DNA from 3 places in the Pantoea sp. YU22 genome. Region 1 is predicted to be linked to each of the others. Evidence: predicted binding sites of a transcription regulator. Region 1 holds the regulator's gene; each other region holds the start of a gene.
The links. Region 1 encodes CRP, which controls carbon source genes, mostly activating them, when cyclic AMP is high. Its sites were predicted from a motif close to ATGTGANNNNNNTCACAT; they were not measured.
Positions count from the first base shown of each region.

Region 2: a site for CRP is predicted at 2,449-2,466, ahead of EKL29_RS14395 (YfcZ/YiiS family protein). Genes of this name have one in related genera too.
Region 3: a site for CRP is predicted at 1,916-1,933, ahead of EKL29_RS09555 (NupC/NupG family nucleoside CNT transporter). Genes of this name have one in related genera too.

Region 1 is NZ_RYDU01000007.1:16,417-22,929, reverse strand. It holds gene EKL29_RS11870 (YccS/YhfK family putative transporter) at 1-1,552, opposite strand, end outside; gene crp (cAMP-activated global transcriptional regulator CRP) at 1,611-2,243, opposite strand; gene EKL29_RS11860 (OsmC family protein) at 2,544-2,948, shown strand; gene EKL29_RS11855 (phosphoribulokinase) at 3,184-4,053, opposite strand; gene EKL29_RS11850 (YheU family protein) at 4,115-4,333, opposite strand; gene EKL29_RS11845 (hydrolase) at 4,330-5,346, opposite strand; gene EKL29_RS11840 (LysE family translocator) at 5,404-6,006, shown strand; gene EKL29_RS11835 (LacI family DNA-binding transcriptional regulator) at 6,008-6,513, opposite strand, start outside.
Region 2 is NZ_RYDU01000009.1:143,642-150,154, forward strand. It holds gene fadJ (fatty acid oxidation complex subunit alpha FadJ) at 1-589, opposite strand, end outside; gene fadI (acetyl-CoA C-acyltransferase FadI) at 589-1,899, opposite strand; gene EKL29_RS14395 (YfcZ/YiiS family protein) at 2,061-2,357, opposite strand; partial or broken gene fadL (long-chain fatty acid transporter FadL) at 2,718-4,001, shown strand; gene mlaA (phospholipid-binding lipoprotein MlaA) at 4,238-5,002, opposite strand; gene ccmI (c-type cytochrome biogenesis protein CcmI) at 5,038-6,249, opposite strand; gene EKL29_RS14415 (cytochrome c-type biogenesis protein) at 6,246-6,513, opposite strand, start outside.
Region 3 is NZ_RYDU01000005.1:46,472-52,984, reverse strand. It holds gene EKL29_RS09560 (LLM class flavin-dependent oxidoreductase) at 1-345, opposite strand, end outside; gene EKL29_RS09555 (NupC/NupG family nucleoside CNT transporter) at 661-1,851, opposite strand; gene EKL29_RS09550 (Nramp family divalent metal transporter) at 2,220-3,458, shown strand; gene EKL29_RS09545 (NAD(P)H-dependent oxidoreductase) at 3,601-4,185, shown strand; gene EKL29_RS09540 (DUF2502 domain-containing protein) at 4,224-4,565, opposite strand; gene mgrA (L-glyceraldehyde 3-phosphate reductase) at 4,737-5,726, opposite strand; gene EKL29_RS09530 (thiamine pyrophosphate-binding protein) at 5,944-6,513, shown strand, end outside.

The sequences.
Region 1 (6,513 bases):
GGGCGTTCTGACGCAGCAGCCCGCTCTGCCACTGCGGCCAGAGCCATAGCATGCCGCCAAAGGCGATAAGGCATCCCATCAGGGTATCCATCAGGCGTGGCAGTAAAAACTGCGCGCCGTTTAGCGACAGCAGCTGCAGCGAGTAAACCGCCGTGACGGTAAAGCCGATCATCGACCAGCCGTAATATTTACGCGTCACCAGATAGCTCAGCAGCGTCACCACCAGCATAAACAGCAGCACCAGCGATTCCGGTACCGCGAAGCGCAGCGAGGCGGCGGCAATCACCAGGCCGGCGAAGGTGCCCAGCGCCCGGTGCTGGATCCGCACCCGCGTGGCGCTGTAGCCGTTCTGGCTGACAAACATAATGGTCATCAGGATCCAGTAGGGCTTGGGGATATCGAACAGCATCGCCAGCGCGCTGCCGAACATCAGCATCACGGCGAAGCGCGCCGCCGTGCGCAGCGCAGAGGACTTCAGCGACAGATAGCTGCGCAACGCGGCAAGCAGCGGCAGACGGCGCTGGCGATCGGTCATCAGGTCGCGCTGATAGAGCGGTTTTTGCGTGCGCAGCACGCGCGCGATGCGGCTGAAGTGGTAGAAGCAGAAGTGGCCCACCGGGTTATCGGGATGCTGACGGGCGATCTTCTCCAGCGCGCCGAGCGGCTTATCCATATCGAAACGGCTCGGCAGCTGGTGGTAAAGAATGGCGTCGGCGAGCGCGCGCAGTCGTGCCGAGATAATGTTGGCGTTCCAGCGTATTACCGCTTCTGCATGGCTGCGCTCTACCAGTTTCTGCACCTCCTCTGGCTGATGCAGGCTGACAGAGATATGCTCCTGCAGATCGAGCGCCACCTGAAAAGCGCGCGTCAGCCGTTTATGGCTGTTGTCGCGGCTGGCGGAGAGCATATGCATCTGCTGATAGCAGGTGTTAATCAAATCGACCGCTTTCTGCTGGCGCGCCAGCAGCGGGGGCAACGCTTTTTCCGGATCGGTAAGCTGGGTCAGCAGCGTATATTTCGCGTCGCAGTAATCCGCCAGTTCGCGGTAGATCAGGCTCAGGGTTTCGCGCATCGGCTGCTCTTTCCACAGCCAGAACCAGAACCAGTTGAAGAGTCCATACCAGAGCGTGCCGCCGATATAGAGCAGCGGCGGCACATAGATCGGCATGCGGCCGATCAGGCTTAGCGTAAAGATGGCCGCCACCAGCGTCCCTGAGAGCAAACGCCCGTGCAGAGGGCTGATTTCGCCGGTAACGCCCAGCAGCAGCGGCAGAACAAAGAGCACGGCAGGCAGCGGCACGCCTTTCAGCGTTAAGAGCTGGATCAGGAAACTGCCGAGCGCAAACAGCGAGCCGCCGACAATCAGACGTTTGAAGAAGCGTTTGTGCGGCGTATCCAGGCCCGCGACGTTACAGCAGGCAGGAACGAGAGAGAAGAGCAGCCCTTTTTGCAGATCGCCGAACAGCCAGCCGAGTGCCACGGGAATGCACAGCACCAGCGTCTGCCGCAGGGCATAGTTAACTTCGGGGTGATAGATGATTCGACGCCACATCACTTCGCTAAAAGCAGTAACGGCGTGACTGAGAAATCACGCCGTGAGTGAGAGGAAATCAGCGGGTGCCGTAAACGACAATGGTTTTGCCGTGTGCGGAAATCAGATTCTGGTCTTCCAGCATTTTCAAAATGCGGCCCACGGTTTCGCGTGAGCAACCAACGATTTGGCCAATTTCCTGACGAGTAATTTTGATTTGCATGCCGTCGGGATGCGTCATGGCGTCTGGCTGTTTAGCCAGGTTAAGCAGGGTTTGTGCAATACGTCCGGTAACGTCGAGGAAAGCTAAATTGCCTACTTTTTCCGATGTGACCTGCAGACGGCGCGCCATCTGCGACGAGAGACGCATTAAAATATCCGGGTTCACCTGGATAAGCTGACGGAATTTCTTGTAGGAAATCTCCGCCACTTCGCACGCGGTTTTAGCGCGTACCCAGGCGCTGCGCTCCTGACCTTCTTCAAACAGGCCAAGCTCGCCGATAAAATCACCCTGATTCAGGTAAGAGAGGATCATCTCTTTGCCCTCTTCATCTTTGATAAGTACCGCAACGGAACCTTTCACGATGTAGTAGAGGGTTTCAGCCTTCTCACCCTGATGAATCAGCGTACTTTTGGATGGATATTTGTGAATATGGCAATGGGACAGGAACCATTCGAGTGTAGGGTCTGTTTGCGGTTTGCCGAGAACCATTCGCTATTATCCTCTGTTGTAATCGTGCCCAAAACGCGGGGGGATTATTCCCTGCCAGGCGATGAAAGCTTCAAGCGTTTCTCCTGAAGGAGATTATTCGGGCCTTATTTTGCGGCAGGCGCTTGATGTGTCCCGTCTTCGTCCTTAACAGAACGAACTATTTTCAGCACTGTTTGTAGCACAGCTTTTGCCGACTGTCTTCTGTTGTCTCGCTTCAGCAAAGGGGGGATTACTCTGGATTGCTGTTTGTCAGGTGAACGCGTACTCTGGCGGCAAACGGGCTATTCTTGAGGTGGAAACATGCAGGCACGAGTGAAGTGGGTCGAAGGGTTAACCTTTCTCGGCGAGTCGGCGTCGGGACATCAGATTCTGATGGACGGCAACTCCGGCGATAAAGCGCCAAGTCCGATGGAGATGGTGCTGATGGCGACGGGCGGCTGCAGTGCCATCGACGTGGTCTCTATTTTACAGAAAGGGCGCAACGAGGTGGCGGACTGCGAGGTGAAGCTGACCTCAGAGCGTCGCGAAGAGGCGCCGCGTCTGTTTACCCATATTAACCTGCACTTTGTGGTCAGCGGCAAAGCGCTGAGCGATAAAGCCGTGGCGCGCGCGGTAGATCTCTCAGCGGAGAAGTATTGTTCGGTGGCGTTAATGCTGGGCAAGGGCGTTGAGATTACCCATAGCTATGAGGTGATTGAGCTGTAAGGCTGGTTGCCTTTAGCAACGAGCTCGCGCGGGTGAAATGGGCCGATCGCAAAGTCGCTCAAGGCATCCATGCGCGCTCGGCCCGCGACATCCTTGTCGCGGGACGCTTTGCTCCTCTGCCCATCTCACCCGCTCTTTGCGTTCCGGATGCCCTCTTTTGCGTCTTTGCGATCGGGCCTTGCCATCCGCGACCACCTCGGTCTTACCACCTGCGACCACCTGCGACCACAGCCGGTCAGGCGATCTGCTTCCCTTCCATCAGTCGCTGCACCAGCGGTGCCATAATCAGCTCCATCGCCAGCCCCATTTTACCGCCCGGCACCACCAGGGTATTCATATGCGAAATAAACGAACCCTGCAGCATCGCCAGCAGATAGGGGAAGTCGATATTTTCCAGCCCGCGGAAGTGAATAACCACAAAGCTCTCGTCCAGCGACGGGATCTCACGCGCGGCGAACGGGTTTGAGGTATCGACGGTAGGGACGCGCTGGAAGTTGATATGGGTGCGTGAAAACTGCGGCGTAATGAAGTTGATGTAATCCTCCATCGAGCGAACCACGGAATCCATCACGGCTTCGCGCGAGTGACCGCGTTCGCTGGTGTCGCGCACCAGCTTCTGGATCCACTCCAGGTTAACGATCGGCACAACCCCTACCAGCAGATCGACTTTCTCCGCCACATTATGCTGCTGCGTCACTACGCCGCCGTGGAGTCCTTCATAGAACAGCACGTCGGTATTTTCCGGCAGCGGCTGCCAGGGCGTAAAGGTGCCAGGCACCTGATTCCAGGGAACGGCTTCGTCGTAGGTATGCAGATACTTGCGCGACTGGCCTTTCCCTTCGTTGCCGTAGTCGGTAAAGGTTTGCTCCAGCAGACCGAAATCATTGGCTTCCGGACCGAAATAGCTGACGTGGCGCCCTAAGTCGCGCGCCTTGCGGATAGCCATATCCATTTCCGGCCGCGTATAGCGGTGGAAGCTGTCGCCCTCCAGCTCGGCGGCATGCAGGTTGAGCTGCTGAAAAATTTTACGGAACGCCAGGCTGGTGGTGGTGGTGCCGGCGCCGCTGGAGCCGGTTACCGCAATAATCGGATGTCGTGCTGACATGGAAAAGCTCCCTGTAGAGTCGGGCGATGAGCATAGTTAACACGAAAAGCGCGTCGACGCATCAGCCGCGAAATTCGCTGCGCGGCATAATATTGATAGTTTCATGCAGTTCCGACCAGACCAGCACGACGTCGCCGCGCTCCAGCTGGCGGCGCACATCATCGACTTTTTGCGCCAGGCTGCGCTCCTGCTCGCCATAGTCAGTGCCTTCGCGCAGCACAAAGGCTTCAATCAGGTTGGTAAGCGTATCGGGATCGAGTTGTTGCCAGGGAATAATCATGATGAGAGCCATTGTGTAAGCCACTGCGGCACACGTTGTTCGAGCCACATCTGCGGTTGACGCAGCGTGCCGCCGACAAAGCCAACGTGTCCGCCATGCGGCGTAAGTTGATAGAGGGTGCTGGCTGAGAGCTGCTCCGGCAGTGGGATCACCTCATCAGTCATAAAAGGATCGTCTTTGGCGTGAATGATCAGCAAGGGTTTACGCACCTTTTTTAACAGCGGCATAGCGCTGGCGCGCCGGTAATAGTCGCCCGCATCAAGAAAGCCGTGGGCGCGGGCGGTGATGGCGTCGTCAAAATCGCGCAGGCGGCGCAGCGCCTTAAGCTGCAGCAAATCTACCGGCAGCGTGCCCGGCCAGGCGCGCAGTTTACGCTCGGCGTTCTTTTTCAGCTGATCGAGCAGATAGCGTTGATAAAAGCGTGAAAAGCCCTGTTCAAGCTTCAGACTGCACGGCTCCAGCAGCAGCGGCGCAGAGACGATAACCCCGGCGTCGAGCGGCGCCGCCTCGCCCAGCCTGCCGAGCAGGCAGCCCAGCATATTGCCGCCGAGCGAAACGCCTACCGCGGCGGTCGGCGCATCGCCCCAGCGCGTTTTCAGCCAGCGCAGAAAAAAGGCGGCGTCTTCGGTTTCGCCAGAGTGATAGATACGATGCAGGCGGTTCGGTTCGCCGCCGCAGCCGCGAAAATGCATCACGACGCCGAGCCAGCCCTGCCGCTGGCAGGCATGCATCAGCCCGTGGGCATAAGGACTGTGAAAGTTGCCCTCCAGACCGTGAAACAACACCACGCGCGGCTTATGGCTCGCCTGCTGCGGATCTTCGCTCCAGGCGAGATCGACGAAGTCGCCGTCCGGCAAATCAAGGCGCTGCCAGTGCGGACGCAGCAGCAGACGACGACGCACCAGACGCGGCAGCACCGTCTGCAGATGCGGATTGCGCAGGGCGCGCGGCGGCATAAAGCCCGCTGTCGCGTCAGGAGTAAAATTCATGCCGCCAGGGCTTGTCTGATCCATATCACACTGTTAGCTTCGTTAAGTTTGTCGCAAGTCTGGGGTGAGGAGCACCCGTTCATGGAACTGAGCCTGTTTTTTTCAATGTTAGGTTTTCTCTGGGTCGCCGCCATCACGCCAGGCCCTAATAATATGTTACTCACCGCCTCCGGCGCCAATTTCGGCTTCTGGCGTACCTTGCCGTTAATGGTCGGCATTATGATCGGCATGCAGGTGATGCTGCTGATGGTGGCGTTCGGCGTCGGCGGCCTGATCCTGCTCTATCCCGCGCTGCACCTTATCCTCAAGATCGCCGGCAGCCTTTATCTGCTCTGGCTGGCCTGGAAAATCGCCACTGCCGCCTATGAGAAGCTGGAAACCGGCGACGCGCCGCCAAAACCGATGCCGTTCTGGCAGGGCGGCCTGCTGCAGCTGATAAACCCGAAAGCCTGGCTGATGGCGCTGGGCGCGGTCGCGAGCTTTAGTCTTGCCGGCGCTGCCTATCTGCATTCGGTCATGGCTATCAGCTTTGGCATGTTTCTGGTTAACCTGGTGGCGGGCATTATCTGGATCGGTTTCGGCGCGCTGATTGGCCGTATCCTGCAAAGCCGCCGCGCCTGGACCCTCTTTAATGTGGCGATGGGCCTGCTGACCGCTGCCTGCGTGCTGCTTATCTGGCGTTGAACTAGCTGGAGGCGCGCTCGACGCGCTTCCACGGCAGCAGATCGCGCACCACCGGCGACGTCGGGCGGCGAATACGCTGCAGCAAAAGCTGAACGCTGCGCGCGCCAAGCTGATACATCGGCTGTTCAACGGTGGTGAGCGGCGGATTCAGGCTGCGAGTGAAGGGAATGCCGTCAAAGCCGACGACGGCGAGATCCTCCGGAACGCGCAGGCCCGCCTCCAGCGCGGCATGCACCACGCCTACCGCCAGCACGTCCGACACCGCCAGCACCGCATCCGGTGGCTCAGGCTGCTGCAACAGCTGACGCAGCGCCTGGCTGCCCGCCTCGCATGAAATCTCTTCGGCATAGGCCACGCCGCGCCACGGCAGCCCCAGCTGTTCCAGCTCTTCGCGATAGCCCGCCTCACGCTGATGCGAATAGAGGTAGCGCATATCGCTGTTAACCAGTCCGATACGGCGACGGCCTTTGCCTGCCAGATAGCGCACGGTTTCGCGCGCCGCGCCGC
Region 2 (6,513 bases), on a different contig from region 1:
CCGTTTCCAGCAGGATGGCCTGAGGCACGGCATCATCCACCAGCCCCAGTCTGCGCGCCTGTTTTGCCCGCAGGGTTTTGCCGGTCAGCATCAGCGGCAGCGCCTGTTGCAGCCCCACCAGCCGCGGCAGACGCTGCGTGCCGCCCGATCCGGGCAGCAGCCCCAGCTGCACTTCCGGCAGGCCGAGCCGGGTTTTATCGTCCAGCGTACAGATACGCGCATCGCAGGCGAGCGCCAGCTCCAGCCCGCCGCCCAGGCAAGCGCCGTGAATCGCCGCCACCACCGGAAACGGCAGCGCCGCGATCGCCGCCATCGCCTCCTGTCCCTGGCGCGCCAGGGCCTCAGCCTCCTGCGCGCTGCGGCAGTCGGCGATCATGCTGATATCGGCACCGGCGATAAAGTTATCCGGCTTGCCGGAGATGAGCACCAGGCCGGCCAGTTGCGTATTGCGCCGCGCCTCGTCAATTACCGCCGCCAGCTGCTGCGCAAAAGCCGCGCGCAGCGTATTCATTTTTTCGCCCGGGACGTCGATAACGATGACGCCGACCTGATCCTGCCGCATCTGTAAAGAGAAAGCGCTCTGCTCCATTATTCCGCCTCCAGAACCATTGCCGCGCCTAAGCCGCCTGCGGCGCAGGCGGTAACCAGCCCCAGCCCGCCGCCGCGCCGCCGCAGTTCATGCAGTGTTTGGGTGATCATGCGCGCGCCGGTGGCGGCGAAAGGATGGCCGTAGGCGATTGAGCCGCCGAGAACGTTAAAACGCTCTTCATTGACCTCGCCCAGCGCGTGCGGCCGGTTGAGTTTTTCGCGCGCGAAGCGTTCGTCGCTAAAACAGCGCAGATTGCAAAGCGTCTGAGCGGCGAAGGCTTCATGCATATCGATCAGCGTTAAATCGCCAAGCGCGACGCCAGCGCGATCCAGCGCCAGCGGCGAGGCGTAGGCGGGACCGAGCAGCATGTCCTGCTGGACGTCAGTGGCGGTAAAAGCGTAGCTGCGCAGGTAGCCCAGCGGCGAGAGACCCAGTTCGCGCGCGCGTCCTTCGCTCATCAGCACTACCGCTGCCGCGCCGTCGGTAAGCGGCGTACTGTTGGCCGCCGTAACGCTGCCGTGCTGGCGGTCAAATGCCGGACGTAGTCGCGTATAGTCTTCGATTTTCGCCGCCATGCGCACGTTATTGTCCTGCTCAATCGGCGCTTTCCACGGCGGCGCGAAGGCGGGCATCACCTCCTGCTGCAGTACGCCGGACTGCCAGGCGCTGGCGGCGCGCTGGTGCGACCGTAGCGCCAGCGCGTCCTGCGCGGCGCGGGTAATGCCGTGCGTTTTCGCCATCTGCTCCGCCGTATCACCCATGCGCAAACCGGTGGAGTACTCGGCGACGGCAGGCGGCACCGGCAGCAGATCGCGCGGCCGCAGCCGACGCAGGATCTGCATCTTCTGGCCGACGCTGCGCGCTTTGCTGAGGTCGAGCAGCGCACGCGCCAGGGTTTTGCTGACGCCGATCGGCAGTACCGATGAGGAGTCCGCGCCGCCTGCAATACCCGCTCTGATAGTGCCCGCCATCAGGCTTTCCGCCAAGTTGGCGACCGCCTGAAAGCTGGTGGCACAGGCGCGACTGACGCTGTAGGCGTCGGTGTGCACGCTCAGCCCGCTACTGAGAACAATCTCCCGCGCGATATTGGGCGCTTCCGGCATCTGGATAACCTGCCCGAATACCATCTGTTCTATTACCTCGACCGGCAGTTCGCTGCGCGCCATCAGTTCGCTTACTACCATCCGGCCGAGCTCCACGGCGGGAATGCCATGAAAACCTGTTGCCTGGCGCAGGAACGGCGTGCGAAGTCCATGAGTGATGGCGATACGATCGCCCGCACGCGTCAGCAACGGCTGCGCTTTGCTCATCTTTTTCACCTGTGAAAGTTGACCGGGCATCATCGCCCTGAGAGGTCTGACCTGATCCACAGTGTTAACGACAAGCGGGCGTGCCGCCAATCAGGAAAGAAAAAAAGTGCGAGGGGAAACACGAAAATGAAAAACGCCGTTTAGCAACGGCGTTCAGAGGCTTAGCGCAGGCCCAGCTGAAAAATCAGAGTTTCGGCCTGGCAGGCGAAGGTGAAACTGATATCAAGCTGCACGCCGTTGTCGCGCTCATCGAAGCGGGCGTCGATCTGGCAGGGGTCGGATTCAACCTGCCGCGCTTTTTTCGTCAGGCTCGCCAGTTTCGCTTCGGCTTCGCTACGCTGCGCGAACCATTCTGACCAGGTGGCGGTACAGTCGCTGTTATCCATCACGGTGCCGACATCCACGCAACAGCAGGCGGCAGTTTCATTAGCGCTGCATTTATTCATGGTATTGGTCATTGTTTTCTCCTGGGAATAAACCGGTTAGCGATCTGGATTAACGGCCGAAATTTTACGCCTCCCGCTAAAAATGCGCCATGAGAGTCTCGCTAAGTGACGAATATCACAATAAAATTTGATCCAAAACAAATTAGAGTCGCTATGCTGCTCTTAGTCCCGCCCGTTTTGTTAAGCAGATCGAAATTTTGCAGATCAATTCAGAAATATTTTAAAAACAATATTGCAACATCTACACAGGTCAGACCTATACTTGCCGCACTGGTCTGATTTGTCAGCTTCTGGTCAGTCCCTACAATCCGCCGACCCTTGTTACGCCATGTAACAATTACAGTTAATAATAATTCATATGAGGTTGTGGTCATGAGCCATAAAAACCTGTTCGCAAAGTCAGCCGTGGCGGCTGCAGTGGCGCTTGTCTCTTCACACGTATACGCAGCGGGCTTTCAGCTTAACGAATTCTCCTCTGCTGGGCTGGGTCGTGCCTATTCCGGCGAAGGCGCGATGGGCGACACTGCCGCATCGGCCAGCCGCAACCCGGCGACGATGGCGCTGATGGATCGCCCGATGTTTTCCATCGGCGCGGTTTTTATCGATCCTGATGTCGATATTACCGGCAACAGTCCGACCGGCCGCAGCCTCAACGCCAGCAATATCGCGCCGACGCAGTGGATCCCCAATCTTCACTATGTGCAGCCGATTAACGATCAGTAGTGGGTCGGCGCATCCGCAACCTCAAACTATGGTCTGGCGACGGAATTCAGCGATGACTATACGGCGGGCGGTTACGGCGGCAAAACCGACCTGATGACCGCCAACTTTAATCTCAGCACCGCTTACCGTCTTAACGAGCATTTCAGCTTCGGCGTCGGTTTTGACGCCGTTTATGCGCGCGCCAAGATTGAGCGCTACGCGGGCGAGGCGGGCACGGCGCTGGGCTTCCCTGCCGATACTCAGGTCGCTCATCTGAAGGGCGACGAGTGGGGCTACGGCTGGAACGCAGGCATTCTGTATGAAGTGGATAAAAACAACCGCTTCGGCTTTACCTATCGTTCGGAAGTTAAAGTCGATTTCGACGGCGACTATAAAAGCAGCCTGCCCACCGCCGTTAACCGCATCAATCAGGCGGCCAACTTAGGGCTGCCTTACGCCACCGGCGGCTCGACCATTCCGGGCGCGCTGACGCTAAACCTGCCTGAAATGTGGGAAGTGTCCGGCTGGCATAAAGTGGCGCCACAGTGGGCGGTACACTACAGCCTGGCCTACACCAGCTGGAGCCAGTTCCAGGAGCTGAAAGCCACCGGCTCAAGCGGTCAGACGCTGTTCTATAAAGATGAGAGCTTTAAGGACGCCTACCGCATCGCGCTGGGCACCACCTATTACTATGACGATAACTGGACCTTCCGCACCGGTATTGCTTTTGATGACAGCCCGGTTCCGGCAGACAAGCGTTCTATCTCTATTCCGGACCAGGATCGTCTCTGGCTGAGTGCGGGCGCCTCTTATGCCTTTACACAGGATGCCTCAGTGGATGTGGGCGTCTCTTATATGCATGGCCAGCACGTCACGGTGGAAGAAGGTCCTTATACCTTTAACTCTGTAGGTAAAGCCTGGCTGTACGGCGCGAACTTCAACTATAAGTTCTGATAGCTGAAGTGAGTGAAAATGGCGACCTCTGGGTCGCCATTTTTTTGCGTGCATCGAACGTAAAACGCGAGTGGCATGGGCAGAAGAGCAAAGCGTCCCGCGCCAGGGAAGGCGCGGGCCGAGCTGGCATGGATGCCGCTTTTTGCGTCTTTGCGATCGGCCCATGCCACTCGCGTCGGCTCCCAGCCTGAACAAAAATGGCGACCCTGAGGTCGCCATTGCATCTGTTGCCGCCGTTACTGCGCGTCGATATCTTTTAAATCGTCCTGAATCGCGCTGGCGTTCGGGTTCTCTTCCGGCTTCAGTCGACCGCCGTTCGCCAGGAAATCATGACGCTGGAAATAGGCGTTGCGAATAAAGGCGTAGGGATCCGACTGCTGCTTCAGCAGCGCATCGGAGTCGAGCAGCTGCGCGCGCGTCTCCACCCCTTCCAGCGTCCACTTAGCGATAGACATCGGCCAGGTCAGCCAGCCGAGCACCGGATAGAGCGTATCCACATAGTCGCCGCCATCTTCGCGAATGGTGAAGCTGCCGTAGGCTGGCAGCTCGACGTAAGGTCCATAGCCGACGCCGTAGTGGCCGAGCGTGCTGCCGAAACGGTGCGGCACTTCACGCGCCAGCTCCGGGTTCGCCTTGCCCGCGACATCGATAAAACCGCCCAGACCCAGTATGGAGTTCAGGAAGAAGCGGGTGAAGTGAATGCCCGCCTGGCGCGGCTCGCCTACCAGAATCGAGTTCACCATACTGGCCGGCTCTTCCAGGTTGCCGAGGAAATTGCTTAAACCGGTACGCGCCGGTACCGGCACGTAATCGCGCCACGCCACCGCGACAGGGCGCAGCACATATGGATCCAGCACGTTGTAGTTAAAGTTAAACATCGTGCGGTTAAAGCCTTCAAGCGGATCGCTGCGCTGCGCAGGCGCCTCGCTGTCCGGCTTTGAGCTGGCGCATCCAGCCAGCATGACACTGGCCAGGACCAGGCTGGTCAGGCGGTAAGCCATTGTTATCTCCCTGTGCGGTTTAATGATGTATCGCTTCAGGGCTGCTGTTGATTAATCTCCACAGCCATGTGCTGATGACCGTCCCAGGGCGTTAACGCGCTCAGACCAAACCAGTCGCCCGATTGCGGACTGGCGCTGCCGTCGCGGGAGATACGCACCCGAACCTGTACCTGATGCTGCGCCGAAAGCAGGCGCTCCGGCATCATGGCGTTGCTGTCATCCAGCGTAAGCGATAACGGAAAGTGGCTCAGCGGCAAGCGCTTAACGGCCACGGGCACCGGTGAAACACCGTCAGAAACAGAAATATACATTACTCCGCCCGGCGGTAACATTTTTTCTGCCTCCGGCGTCAACGTCACCGTCAGCGCCAGCTGCGTATTCTGCTGGCCCGCGTCGGTTTTTGCTTGTTCAATGCTGCGCTCGATCATCGCGCGGCGTTGATCCTCTGCCGGGATCTGTTTCAGCATAGCCTGCCACGCGCTGATAGCCTGGTCATACTGCTGCTGTTCATAGGCGTTAAAAGCCAGCAGGCCGAGCGTACGCAGATTATTGCCGTCATCTTTCAGCATATCGCGCAGCATCAGGCCAGCCTGGCGGTTATCCTGCGGATCGCTGGAGCGCGTCAGTACTTCAGCATAGTCCTGTTTCAGCGTAAGGTTGTTGGGCGCGAGCTGCAGCGCATGCTCAAACGCCTGGCTGGCGCTGGCGGCGTTGTTCAGCACCATGCCGAGACGTCCCAGCATGGTCCAGTCGTTAAGGTTATCCGGCTGCGACTGCAGCGCGGTGCGCAGGCCGAGCTGCAGACGCGCCAGCTCCTCCATGGTCAGCGGTTTCGCCTGCGGATCCATCACCCGCGCACGCAGCGCCGGATAATCCTGCTGCACCTGCATCCAGCCAGCAACCTGCGCCAGCCCGCCGCCTTTCAGATACATGCCAAGCGACACGGCGATAAGCACCACGACGCCGGGCAGCAGCGCCAGACGGCTGCTGGCGCGCGACGGCGCGGCCCCCTGCTGCGGAATATCGGTCAGCAGCGTCTGCTGCAGTTCGCTGACCATCGTGGCGCGCTCGCCGATAACGCCCTGCGCCTCATCCTCTTCCAGCTCGCGCAGGCGCTGATGATAAAAATCGGTATTAAGGCGATCGCGATCGGCCTCGCTCGACTGACGCTGACGCCATCCGGCGCCGAGAAACAGGGCGCTGGCGGCCGCCAGCAGAATAATAATGCTTAGCCACAAAGCGGTCATTTCAGCTTCCCGTCGCGTTTAAGTATCGCCGCAAGGCGCTGTTGATCGGTATCGTCCAGCTCGCTGCGCGTTTTACGCTGGCGGCTGCGCAGGATAATAGTCAGGCCGCCCAGCAGCGCGAACAGCGCCGGGCCGACCCAGAGGATCAGCGTCGACGACGTTACCGGCGGCTCATAGGTAACGAAATTGCCGTAGCGCGCCACCATATAGTCGATAATCTGCTGGCGGCTCTGGCCCTGCTTCATCAGCTCATAGACCTTGAGG
Region 3 (6,513 bases), on a different contig from region 1:
GCGCTGTTCGCTGTCGCTGCCGCCGCTGATGATATGCACCGCCAGACGTCCGTCGGTGAGGTGATCGAGCGACGCCAGCTTACGCGCCGCCAGCGTTGGCGCCACAAAGCCCGGACGATGCGCCAGTAAAAATTTAATGCGCGAGGTGCTGGCGGCAGCGTGCGCCGTGACTAAAAAGCCGTCTGGTTGATCGGACCAGTAGCCCACCAGAACCCGGTCAAATCCCGCCTCTTCATGGGCGCGGGTGAAATCAGCAATATAGTTTTTATCGAATAACGGCCCGCTGGCCGGAATGATTTCAGAGGCCAGACGATGGCCGATCATGCCCAGAAATTGAATGCTCATGCGCTTCTCCCGGTGTTGAGTTACCAGAAAAACTACGGGGCGGCGGGCACGAGATGAAATTCGATATTGTGCAAAGGATTTGCGGGAAACGGGGAAGGGCGTCGCAGCGCGGCTGAGACGACGCGGCAGGCGTTATAACAAGCAGGAATAATTAAGAATAAGGGCGAGACATTGTCTCGCCCTGCAACGTGCTACCCGTTGGCAGCGCGGAAGTGAGTGATTCAACAAGGCGCAGATGGCGGCGTCTCTGCCGACTTTTCCCGCAACTTCCTGTCACGGGGCGCTTTGCTCTTGGTTCTCTCTCCCGCCTGTCCGTCAGAACGCCAGCACCAGACCGGCAATGGCGGCGGAAAGCACGCTAACCAGCGTTGAGCCGTAGAGCAGCTTCAGGCCGAAGCGCGACACCACGTTGCCTTGCTCCTCGTTCAGACCTTTAATAGCGCCTGCGACGATGCCGATTGAAGAGAAGTTGGCGAAGGAGACCAGGAACACTGACAGAATGCCTTCAGAATGCGGTGACAGATGGCCCGCCAGCTTCTGCAGATCCATCATCGCCACGAACTCGTTGGAAACCAGCTTGGTGGCCATAATACTGCCGACCTGCAGCGCTTCGTGAGCCGGCACGCCCATCACCCAGGCAAACGGATAGAAGACGTAGCCCAGCACGCCCTGGAAGCTGATGCCGAAGATAAATTCGAACAGCGCGTTCAGGCCGGAGATCAGCGCGATAAAGCCGATCAGCATTGCCGCGACGATAATCGCCACACGGAAACCGGCGAGAATATATTCGCCCAGCATTTCAAAGAAGCTCTGGCCTTTATGGATGTCCTGCAGCTGCAGATCTTCCTCGCTGTCGACGCGGTAAGGGTTGATCAGCGACAGCACGATAAAGGTACTGAACATGTTAAGCACCAGCGCGGCGACCACATATTTCGGCTGCAGCATGGTCATATAGGCGCCGACAATCGACATAGAAACGGTCGACATCGCGGTCGCTGCCATGGTGTACATGCGGCGCTGCGACATTTTGCCGAGGATATCCTTATAGGCGATAAAGTTTTCTGATTGTCCCAGAATCAGAGAGCTGACGGCGTTAAAGGATTCCAGCTTGCCCATGCCGTTGACTTTAGAGAGCACGGTGCCGATACCGCGGATTACCCACGGCAGAATACGGAAATGCTGCAGAATGCCGATCAGCGCGGAGATAAAGACGATCGGACACAGCACATTCAGGAAGAAGAACGCGAGGCCTTTATCGTTCATATTGCCGAACACGAAGTTGGTGCCTTCGCCTGCGTACTTAAGAAGATGGTCGAACAGACCGGCGAAACCTTTAACGAACCCGAGCCCTGCCTCGGAATTCAGGAAGAACCACGCCAGCAGCACTTCAATGACCAGAAGCTGGACAATGTAGCGAATACGAATACTTTTACGGTCATGGCTGACGAGTAACGCCAGCACGCCTACCACCACCAGTGCTAAAAGGAAGTGCAAAATATGGGACATGCTTGCTCCAGATTTGAGGAGGGTTGTAATTTGCTGCGTATTCTATGTAACGCGTTACTTAAAAACGAGATCAAATCCACATTATAAGGATTCGCTATCACCCGTTTTCTCAGAAAACTCTCACCCGTCACAGCCTGTTCACAAAACGTTCACAGCAAATATCCACAAAAATATTGTCTATAATATGTCCAGAGCGTAGAGTGAGACGCGTTGCACATTTTTTAACAAGTCTCGCTTTACCGTAAGGTATAGCAATGGCTATACTTCATAGCACTATCTATTACAGCAATAACGATAACCGCATTTCACTTGCCGCGATCAGGCCATACTCTGGCATGGTTAAAACGCGTTCAGACAGGTAGAGAATTATGTTTGAGAGTCGTACCGCCGAGCGTGCCGCTCGCGGAGCCAGAAAAATCAAGCTTGCGCTGCTGGGTCCGGCCTTTATTGCCGCCATCGGCTACATCGATCCAGGCAACTTTGCGACCAATATTCAGGCTGGCGCCGCCTATGGCTACAAGCTGCTGTGGGTTGTGGTCTGGGCCAATATCATGGCGATGGTCATTCAGCTGATGTCCGCCAAGCTCGGTATCGCCACCGGTAAAAACCTTGCTGAACATATTCGCGATCGCTTTCCGCGTCCGGCGGTGTGGTTCTACTGGGTACAGGCGGAAATCATCGCAATGGCGACCGACCTGGCGGAGTTTATCGGCGCGGCGCTCGGCTTTAAGCTGCTGCTCGGCATTTCGCTGTTGCAGGGCGCGGTGCTGACCGGCGTGGCCACCTTTTTAATCCTGATGCTGCAAAGCCGCGGCCAGAAGCCGCTGGAAGTGGTGATTGGCGGCCTGCTGCTGTTCGTGGCGGCGGCCTATATCGTCGAGCTCTTCTTTTCGCAGCCGAAGGTCAGCGAGCTGGTCGTCGGGATGGCGCTGCCGTCGCTGCCGACTTCAGATGCCGTATTCCTGGCGGCGGGCGTGCTGGGCGCCACCATTATGCCGCACGTCATCTATCTCCATTCGGCGCTGACGCAGTTCGGGGCGAGCGGTAATAAAAGTCAGCGTTACTCTTCGACCAAGCTGGATGTGGCGATCGCCATGACCATTGCTGGCTTTGTTAACCTGGCGATGATGGCGACCGCCGCCGCCGCGTTCCACTTCAGCGGCCACAGCGCCATCGCCGAGCTTGATCAGGCTTACCTGACGCTGACGCCGCTGCTCGGCCATGCCGCAGCAACGGTGTTCGGCCTGAGCCTGGTTGCGGCGGGCCTGTCATCTACCGTGGTCGGCACCTTGGCCGGTCAGGTGGTGATGCAGGGCTTTATCCGCTTTCATATTCCGCTGTGGGTGCGTCGTCTGGTTACCATGCTGCCCTCTTTTATCGTCATTATGGTGGGCTGGGACCCGACGCGCATTCTGGTGATGAGCCAGGTGCTGCTGAGCTTCGGCATCGCGCTGGCGCTGGTACCGTTGCTCTCTTTTACCGGCAACCGCGAGATTATGGGCGAGATGGTTAACTCGCGCCTGATGCAGAACGCTGGCCGCGCCATCGTGGTGCTGGTGGTGGCGCTCAATGCTTATCTGCTGGTTGGCGAGATCCTCGGTCTGTAAAGCTGCTAAAACGCTGGCCTGCCTTATCACAGGCCAGCGTTTCTCTCTCTTTAACCGCATGTGCGCCTGTCGCCGCGGCCCGCCCCAGGTCATCTACTATCGATATGCAGTCGTTTTCTCTTCTTTGAACAGGAGTCAGCCTATGCATACTCTGATAGTGGTCGCCCATCCCGATCGAGATTCATTTACGCACGCTGTCGCCAGGGCGGTGACAAACGAGATCCGCTCCCCGCACACTTTTGAAATCGCTGACCTGATAGCGGAGGGGTTCGATCCACGCTATGGCGAGGCTGACCTGGCGCTGTTCCGCAACCAGTCTGCGCCGCCTGCCGACGTGCTGGCCGAGCAAAAGCGCATTGACCGCGCCGACGCGCTGGTGCTGGTTTATCCCGTTTACTGGTGGTCCTTCCCCGGCGTGCTGAAAGGCTGGATCGACCGCGTATTTACCAGCGGCTGGGCGTATGGGGAGACGCCTGAGGGCAAAATCAATAAAAAGCTGGGGCGTCTGCAGGTGCATCTGTTGGGCATAGGCGGGGCGAATCTGCGTACCTATGCGCGCCGCGGCTATTATGCCGCGATGCGCACGCAGATCGATGAAGGGATTTTTGACTATGTCGGCGCGGCGGTGAAAACGTCGGAACTGATTTTACTGCCTGACGCCGACTCGCCTGAAACGCATCTGGAAACGGCACGGCAGACGGGACGCCGTTTATTCGCCGAACCGTAGCCTCTCAGGCCGCGTAGCGCAAAGGCGAATAAGTCAGCTTAATAATGGTGGCGATCGTAACGCTCGTGATGGCGCTGCGCCTCGCGCCAGTGGTGACGGCGTTCGCGCTCATGCCAGCGGCGCTCGTGCTCCCACTGCTTCTGACGTCGCCACTCTTCATGGCGCCACCAGCGATGATTATTGTACTGGTAGCGGTCGTTCCACCAGCGCGGCTCGCGCCAGCGGCCGCCGTCCCAGTAGTAACCGCGGCGATCGCGGTCTCCCAGATGCAGCGTTACGCCGGGCGCCAGGCTAATAGAGGCGCCAGCAGCCTGGACGTTTTGGATCGCCAAAGGCGACAGGCAGGTCAGCAAAGCAGCAAAAATTATCGCAGGTTTCATTTTCTTCTCCTTATCAGCGGCAGGGCCGCTGCGCGGTGCAGGCGTTATGCCCGCGCATTGCTTGTGTGACGAGTAGAGTGTCGCTGATAATTGTGAGGAAAATCTGGAGAAAAGAGGGATTGAGACAATTCCGGCTGTAGAAATGCCCGGCGCGAACCGGGCGGCAAACAGTTACAGCAGTATACCTTCAATAGCGGAAAGCTCAGCGATAGTGAAGTGGCGGTTCGCCAGCATATCCACCGCATCGTCGATCTGCGCGGTTTTGCTTGCGCCAATCAAGACAGAGGTCATGCGGTCGTCGCGCAGCGCCCACGCCAGCGCCATCTGCGCCAGCTTCTGGCCGCGCTGTTGCGCAATCTCATTCAGCCTGCGCACTTTTTCCATTTTCTCATCGGTAAGCTGCTCCTCGCGCAGGAATTTACTGCCGCTGGCAACGCGCGAATCCTGCGGAATGCCCTGCAGGTAACGGTCGGTCAACACGCCGCCCGCCAGCGGAGAGAAGGCGATGCAGCCGACGCCATTGTCGCCTAAGGTATCCAGCAGGCCGTTTTCCGGGCCGCGTTCAAACATCGAATAGCGCGGCTGGTGGATCAGGCAGGGCGTGCCCAGATCGCGCAGGATCGCGATCGCTTCCGCCGCGCGATCCGCCGGATAGTTAGAGATAGCGGCATAGAGCGCCTTGCCCTGACGCACCACCTGATCCAGCGCGCGCATGGTCTCTTCCAGCGGTGTCTCCGGGTCCGGGCGATGGTGATAAAAGATATCGACATACTCCAGCCCCATGCGTTTCAGGCTCTGATCGAGGCTGGAGATAAGGTATTTACGCGAGCCCCAGTCACCGTAAGGGCCGTCCCACATGGTGTAGCCCGCTTTGGTGGAGATCACCAGTTCGTCGCGGCAGGCGCGGAAATCTTCGCGCAGGATGCGGCCAAAGTTCTCTTCCGCCGAGCCCGGCGGCGGGCCGTAGTTGTTCGCCAGATCAAAATGGGTAATGCCGCGATCGAACGCATGGCGCAGCAGTTCGCGGCTGTTATCGACGCGCGTGCTGTCGCCAAAGTTATGCCACAGGCCAAGCGAAATTGCGGGCAGCTTTAGCCCGCTGCGGCCGCTGCGGCGGTATTCCATCTGCTGATAACGGCCGGGATGCGGAAGGTAGGTCATACGGCGTTCCTGTCTCAGGGAAGAATTTTCAAGCGCAAGAATAGCAGTGTATACGTTTACACACAGTCACAACGCGTCGCAGATCGCTTATTTACAGAATAATCCCCCATCGTAACGCCGGGTTGCCACTTTTTTGTTCAGCTGATTGCGCTGCTTTCTAGCCGGTCTGGCAGCATAGTAGATACTCAAACCAGACATCTGGTGAAAGGAGTGGCATATGCAACGCTTTACCGTAGGAGATTATCTGCTGACGCGCCTGCAGGAGATAGGCATCGGCCATCTGTTTGGCGTGCCGGGCGACTATAACCTGCAGTTTCTCGATCGCGTTATCGCGCATCAGGATATCGGCTGGGTCGGCTGCGCCAACGAACTTAACGCGGCCTACGCCGCGGACGGCTACGCACGCTGTCGCGGGGCGGCGGCGCTGCTGACCACCTTCGGCGTCGGCGAGCTGAGTGCCATCAACGGTATTGCCGGCAGCTTCGCCGAATATGTGCCGGTGATCCAGATTGTGGGCGCCCCCGCGAGTGAGGCGCAAAAGCGGGGCGACTGCGTGCACCATTCGCTCGGGGATGGCGATTTTCGTCATTTTTTGCGTATGGCGGGCGACGTTAACGCGGCAACGGCACAGCTCAGTGCGGGCAACGCCACGGCGGAGATCGATCGGGTGCTGGCCACGGCGATGCGGGAAAAGCGTCCCGGCTATCTGATGCTGGCGGTAGACGTCGCTGAAGCGGAGGTCGCGCCGCCAGCCGCGCCGCTCGACGTCGCGCCGATCTCCAGCGAG